2 linked regions of the Diaphorobacter ruginosibacter genome follow. The protein of the gene in region 1 interacts with the protein of each later gene in a pairwise test. Links are inferred from orthologs where the notes say so. Each region holds a gene or a part of one and is shown on either strand. Other genes may lie near its edges.

Region 1 (3,312 bases):
CGGCGTTGCCCAGGGTCGCCCACTGGTGCGGCACGAAGCCCGGATGGCCTTCGGTAAGAAAGCGGCGGAAGACTTCCGAGGTGTCACGGCAGGCGCCGATCTCCACCAGGTAACGGGCGAAGTGCGTGCGTGAAATGAGCTCGGGGTTGCCCACGTACTTGAGCGCCCCTTCGTAGGCTCCGGGAATGCCCGCTTCCTCCAGCTGCCTTGATATTTCCTGCGCCCTGGCACCGCGCCCGCCGCGGGTGAGCGACAGGCCGCGAGCGAGCTGCTCATCGTCGGGGTCGAAACCAAGGCCGACGATGTGTACCGTGTTGTCGGCAAAGGTGACGGAGATTTCGGTGCCGGTCAGATAGTCCATGCCGTTGGCATGGGCAGCCGCGCGTGCGCGGTGCTGGCCACCGATTTCGTCATGGTCCGTCAGCGCCCACAGCTGAACCCCGTTGGCGCTGGCCCGCTCGGCGAGCACTTCGGGCGTGAGGGTGCCGTCGGACACGACGGAGTGGCAGTGCAGGTCGGCGTTGAGCTGGGAGGAGGAGGGTGTGGGAGTGGTAGTAGACACGGAACCATTTTATGGGTGCATCGGCTTGCATGCACCATCCTCGTTGTCCCTTGCCCGTGATCGGCCGCTTAAATTGCAAGCAGACGTTTGCCGGCCGGGTCAGCCCTCGAACCCCTCGACCAGGAACTGCACCTTGCGTTCGCCGCGCCATTCGTTCACGTCCAGCCGGAAGGCAAGCACCGCCCGGGCGGGCAGCGGATCGGTGTGGCCGAACCAGATGGCATCGATCGGCTGGCCCTGGTGCAGGAGCTTGATCGACAGGTGGTTCTTCGCCTCGCCGACCAGCCGCTGGCTCACGATCGTGACCTCCTCGCTGAACGTGGGAGGAGCGAAGCCCTGGCCCCAGACCTCGCGATGCAGCACGTCGACCAGTTCGGCGCGGCAGTATTCGGCGGCCAGGGGGCCGTCGGTTTCCAGCTTGCGGGTGAGCGTGGACGCGTCGAGCCACTCCTGCGCGACCTGCGCGAAGGCCTGCTCGAACACATCGAAGAATTCCTCGGCCACCGTGCAGCCGGCGGCCATGGCGTGTCCGCCGAACTTCAGCAGCACTCCCGGATGGCGCTTGGCCACCAGATCGAGCGCATCACGCAGGTGAAAGCCGGGGATCGATCGGCCCGAGCCCTTGAGCTCGTGCTCCTTGCCCGGCGCGCTGCTGGCGGCGAACACGAAGGTCGGCCGATGCAGCTTGTCTTTGAGGCGCGATGCGACGATGCCGACCACGCCTTCGTGGAAGTCGGGGTCGAATACGCTGACCGCTGGCGGCGGTTCCTCGCTTTCGTCGAACAGCGTCTCGGCCATCAGCATGGCCTGCTCGCGCATGCCGCCCTCGAGTTCGCGGCGCTCGCGGTTGATCGCGTCGAGTTGGCCGGCCAGTTCGGCGGCACGGCCCGGATCATCGGTGAGCAGGCATTCGATGCCCAGCGTCATGTCGGCAAGGCGGCCCGCGGCATTGATGCGGGGCCCGAGGCCGAAGCCGAAGTCGAAGGTGGTGGCCTCCTCGGGCTTGCGGCCTGTCACCTTGAACAGGGCCGCCACGCCGGCGGGCATGTGCCCGCCGCGAATGCGCTTGAGTCCCTGGGCCACGAGCCGCCGGTTGTTGCTGTCGAGCCTGACCACGTCGGCCACGGTGCCCAGTGCGACCAGCGGCAGCAGGGGCTCGAGGCGTGGCTGGGTGGCCTTGTCGAAGATGCCGCGCTCGCGCAGCTCGGTGCGCAGCGCCATCAGCACGTAGAACATCACGCCTACGCCGGCGGCGGATTTGCTCTCGAAGCCGCACCCCGGCTGGTTGGGGTTGACGATGGCATCGGCCTCCGGAAGCTGCGGCCCTGGCAGGTGATGATCGGTCACCAGCACCGACAGGCCCAGTGCCTTGGCCGTGGCGACGCCCTCGACGCTGGCGATGCCGTTGTCGACGGTGATGAGCAGGTCGGCCTGGCGCTCGTGCACGCGCCGCGCGATCGGCGGCGTGAGGCCGTAGCCGTCGACCACGCGGTCGGGCACCAGATAGTCCACATGCCTCGCTCCCAGCATGCGCAGGCCCCGCACGCCGACAGCGCAGGCGGTGGCGCCGTCGCAGTCGTAGTCGGCGACGATGACCATGCGCCTGTCTGCCGTGATGGCATCGGCCAGCAGCACTGCGGCCTCCTGCACGCCGCGCAGACCACCCGGGGGCAGCAGCCGCCCGAGCGCATCGTCGAGCTCATCGCACGAACTGACGCCGCGCGCCGCATACAGCCGCGCGAGCAGCGGGTGCACCCCGGCCTGTTCCAGCGCCCATACGGCGCGCGGCGGAATGTCTCGGGCAATGATTTTCATAGTTGCTTCTGGAGGTCCTGCAGGCGTGGCGCCCTGCTGAAGAGGCGCTTGAGACGTTGGCCGAAGCCGGCAGGCACGCTCTGCCATTGCTGGGCGTTGTGCTCGCCACAGAGCGTGAGCGTCGCCTTGCCGCCGGCTGCCACGTGTTTCTCGAGATCGGCGACGGCACCGGCGTCCAGGGCGCGCCAGGCGTCGGCCCAGCCGCGCCAGTCCTCGCGCAGCGCGGCATCGCGCAGCGTGGTGGGGACTTGCGGCTTCACGCCGGGCAGCGGTGGGGGCGAGGGCAGGCGGCCCGCGCCATGCAGCCAGAAGGTGTTGACGGGCGGCAGGTTCGCCTCGGCGCGTGCATCGTTGATGGGGTGCGTGTACAGCAGCATCTGCATCTCGGTCTGCAGGCGGTGGATGCGGCGCGTGTGCTCGGCATTCTCGGCCAGCGGCATCCAGGCGCGCACGTCGCGTTGCACGACGCGATCGAGCGAGGCCGTGGCAACGCCTTCGAAGACGTCGCCGCGCGCGATCCAGCGGGCCGGATCGTTCTCGTCCATGTAGAGCTCGATGCCATCCTCGGCAAACCAGGGTGCCAGGATCGACAGGAACTCATGCGAGGAGTCGGCCGTCAGGCGCAGCAGGGAAGGATCGACCATGGTCACGTGGTCGGTGCTCACATGCCATTGGCAGGGCGTGATGTAGGCCCACGCGGTGGCGTCCGAGCCCCGGGCTCCCACCTCGACGAGCCGCCAGGCGGCCCAGGGGGTGATGCCGCCATGCGAGACCGGCAGGCCCAGCGCCGTGGCAAGCGCGCGTTCGTGGGGCGGGGTGAAGTCGGTCTCCTCGCCGGTGTCGGTACTGGCGAGGGACATGCGGGAGAGCAGGCGATCAAGGTGCGGCAGGGACAGCTCGCGCAGCACCTGCTGGCAGCCCTCGGAGGGGCTGCC
Region 2 (3,781 bases), 930 kb from region 1 along the record:
GGCCTTTTTCTTCTTGCCGGCAGGCTCCATTCCCTTGGGCACCCAGCCGCGCTTGGGCGCGAGCAGCGTGCCGCGGCAGTTGCTACTCCCGCACCAGCAGGGATATTCGGCCTTGAGTTTCGGGGTATAACGCTCTTCGATAATCAGGCCGTAGTCGTAGTTGAGTTCCTCGCCTGCGTGGATGTTCTGCAGGGCGGTGATGAAGATCCGTCCATCGATTTCGTCCGCGAAACAGTTCGGGTCGCAGCTGTGGTTGATCCAGCGCGCCGAATTCCCGCCGTGCTTGGCATCGATGACGCGGTTCTTGTCCACATGGAAGTAGAACGTGTGGTTGGGCTGCTTCGGGTCGTGGGGATGGCGATCCTGGGCCGTCTGCCAGTCGATGATCTCGCCTACGTACTCGATGATGACTTCACCTTCCGCAATGTCCTGCACTGCGAAGACGCCCTTGCCGTGCACGCCCGACTGGCGTGTCTGGATGCGGCGGCCCGGCGCGATGGTCGGGATATTGGAGGGTGCGTTGCGGGCCATGGTGGAAAACTCTGTTACTTTGAATATGTACACATGCGTGCGCGTGCGCGCGTGAAGCCGAATTGTAGAAGCGCCGTAAAGGCCAACCCACATCAAATGAATAAAACGCTGGTCATTGCAGAGAAACCGTCGGTCGCACAGGACATCGTGCGCGCCCTCACGCCCGTTGCCGGCAAGTTCGACAAGCACGACGAATATTTCGAGAACGAGCGCTACGTGGTCACGAGCGCCGTCGGCCACCTCGTGGAGATCCAGGCTCCCGAGCAGTTCGACGTCAAGCGCGGCAAGTGGAGCTTCGCGCACCTGCCCGTGATTCCGCCGTTCTTCGACCTCAAGCCCGTGGACAAGACCAAGACGCGCCTGAATGCCGTGGTCAAGCAGGCCAAGCGCAAGGACGTCACCGAACTCATCAACGCCTGTGACGCGGGCCGCGAAGGGGAGCTGATCTTCCGCCTGATCGAGCAGTACGCGGGGGGCGCCAAGGGCGGCCTCGGCAAGCCCGTCAAGCGCCTGTGGCTGCAGAGCATGACGCCGCAGGCCATTCGCGACGGCTTCAACCAGCTGCGCAGCGACACGCAGATGCAGGGCCTGGCCAACGCCGCGCGCAGCCGCTCGGAAGCGGACTGGCTGGTGGGCATCAACGGCACGCGCGCGATGACCGCGTTCAACTCGCGCGATGGCGGCTTCTTCCTCACCACCGTGGGGCGCGTGCAGACGCCGACGCTGTCGCTCGTGGTGGAGCGCGAGGAGAAGATCCGCAAGTTCGTGAGCCGCGACTACTGGGAAGTGCACGCCGGCTTCAATGCCGAGGCGGGTGACTACCTGGGCAAGTGGTTCGATCCCAAGTGGAAGAAGTCGGAGGACCCGGAAGCCAAGGCCGACCGCCTCTGGAACCACCGTGATGCCGTGGCGATCGCCGAGGCCGTGCGCGGCAAGCCCGCGACGGTGACCGAGGAATCCAAGCCCACCACGCAGGCGTCGCCGCTGCTGTTCGACCTGACCAGCCTGCAGCGCGAGGCCAACGGCAAGTTCGGCTTCTCCGCCAAGACCACGCTCGCGCTTGCGCAGAGCCTGTACGAGCGTCACAAGGCGCTGACCTATCCGCGTACCGATTCGCGCGCGCTGCCGGAGGACTACCTGCCGGTCGCCAAGCAGACCTTCGGCATGCTGGCCACGAGCGGCATGCGCCATCTCGCGCCGTTTGCGCAGCAGGCGCTGGACGACAACTACGTGCGCCCCAGCAAGCGCATCTTCGACAACAGCAAGGTATCGGATCACTTCGCCATCATCCCGACCACGCAGGCACCCTCCGGCCTGTCGGACGCCGAACAGAAGCTGTACGACCTGGTCGTGCGCCGTTTCATGGCGGTGTTCTTCCCGAGCGCCGAGTACCAGGTGACCACGCGCATCAGCCAGGTGGTGGGCCACAGCTTCAAGACCGAAGGCAAGGTGCTGGTCAAGCCCGGATGGCTTGCGATCTACGGCAAGGAAGCGGCCAACGAGGTCGATGGCGCGAAGGAAGGCGAGAAGGGCCAGCCGCTCGTTGCGGTGAAGCCTGGCGAGACGCCGCGCACCGAACACGCCGAGGCCAAGGGCCTCAAGACCAAGCCGCCGGCACGGTATTCGGAAGCCACGCTGCTCGGCGCGATGGAGAGCGCGGGCAAGCAGATCGACGACGACGAACTGCGCGAGGCCATGCAGGAAAAGGGCCTGGGCACGCCTGCCACGCGCGCGGCGATCATCGAAGGCCTGATCACCGAGAAGTACATGCTGCGCGAGGGCCGGGAGCTGATTCCCACGGCCAAGGCATTCCAGCTCATGACGCTGCTGCGCGGCCTCGGCGTGGAGGAGCTCTCGCGCGCCGACCTGACCGGCGAGTGGGAGTACAAGCTCTCCCAGATGGAAAAGGGCCAGCTCTCGCGCGAAGCCTTCATGCAGCAGATCCAGTCCATGACGGAGAAGCTGGTCAAGAAGGCCAAGGAATACGACCGCGACACCATTCCGGGCGACTACGCCACCCTGGAGACGCCGTGCCCCAACTGCGGTGGCGTCGTCAAGGAAAACTACCGCCGCTTTGCCTGCACCGGCAAGCAGGGCGATGGCAACGGCTGCGGTTTCTCGTTCACCAAATCGCCCGCGGGGCGCACCTTCGAGACCGCGGAAGCCGAAGCGCTGCTGCGCGATCGTCGCATCGGCCCGCTGGAGGGCTTCCGCTCCAAGGCAGGCTGGCCGTTCACCGCCGAGGTGGCCATCGTGCGCGACGAGGAGAACAACAACTACAAGCTCGAGTTCGATTTCGGCGACGACAAAGCCGACGAGGAGTCGGGCGAGCTGATCGATTTCTCGGGGCAGGAAAGCCTGGGCAAATGCCCCGTCTGCGGTGCGCCCGTGTACGAGCATGGCGCGAACTACGTCTGCAGCAAGTCGGTGCCGACGCTGGAGCAGGCCACGCCGAGCTGCAAGTTCAAGAGCGGCAAGATCATCCTGCAGCAGCCCATCGAGCGCGCGCAGATGCACAAGCTGCTCGAAACCGGCAAGACCGACCTGCTCGACAAGTTCGTGAGCATGCGCACGCGCCGCGCATTCAAGGCCTTCCTGGTCTGGGACGCTGCCGAAGGCAAGGTGAACTTCGAGTTCGAGAAGCGCGACTCGAAGTTCCCGCCGCGCAAGACCTCCGCCGCAGCCTCCGCCAAGGCGCCTGCGGCCAAGAAGACGACGGCTGCCGCCAAGAAGGCTCCCGCTGCAAAGAAGGCCGCAGCCAAGAAGGCACCGGCCGCCGGCACGCTCAAGCCCAGCGCCGAGCTCGCCGCCGTGATCGGGGAGGGCACCGTCTCGCGTCCCGAGGTGGTCAAGAAGATCTGGGACTACATCAAGGAGCACAACCTGCAGGATCCCGCAGACAAGCGTTCCGTGATCGCGGACACGAAGCTGCGCCCGGTGTTCGGCAAGGACAAGGTGACGATGTTCGAGATCGCGGGCATCGTCGGCAAGCACGTGAGCTGATCGATCTCACCGGTCGGATCGAAGCCGCAGCCACTTCCTGGAGGGGGTGGCTGTGGCTTTTTTTTCTCGGAACGTGTTGACGTTCTCAAGAACGGGGCGAGCCATGTCAGTGGCTGCCGCTGTCCTCCACTCCCCACCCGCCGCCGAGCGCGAGAAACAGAGCGAGCTGCTCGTCGACGATATGGGCCTGCGACGCGGCCAGCGCCGAGTCCGCGTTGACCAGCACGCGCTCGGCGTCGAGCGTTTC

What was found.
Region 2: the proteins of recJ (region 1) and H9K76_RS21775 interact in binary tests that used the Escherichia coli proteins (3 or more experiments, as listed by UniProt). The link is inferred for Diaphorobacter ruginosibacter from one-to-one orthologs.

Annotation. Positions count from the first base shown.
Region 1 is NZ_CP060714.1:3,914,261-3,917,572, reverse strand. What follows is about bases 20-3,019. They hold recJ (single-stranded-DNA-specific exonuclease RecJ), read right to left. Parts: upstream 2,378-3,019; coding sequence 662-2,377; downstream 20-661. Other genes in these bases: H9K76_RS17800 (phosphoglycerate mutase), read right to left, coding at 2,374-3,019; H9K76_RS17810 (3',5'-nucleoside bisphosphate phosphatase), read right to left, coding at 20-562. Also shown: more of H9K76_RS17810, read right to left, coding at 1-19; more of H9K76_RS17800, read right to left, coding at 3,020-3,312. UniProt on the Escherichia coli protein: Single-stranded-DNA-specific exonuclease.
Region 2 is NZ_CP060714.1:4,843,058-4,846,838, forward strand. The notes cover bases 266-3,734. They hold H9K76_RS21775 (DNA topoisomerase III), read left to right. Parts: upstream 266-627; coding sequence 628-3,534; downstream 3,535-3,734. Other genes in these bases: H9K76_RS21770 (SET domain-containing protein), read right to left, coding at 266-531; H9K76_RS21780 (efflux transporter outer membrane subunit), read right to left, coding at 3,641-3,734. Also shown: more of H9K76_RS21770, read right to left, coding at 1-265; more of H9K76_RS21780, read right to left, coding at 3,735-3,781.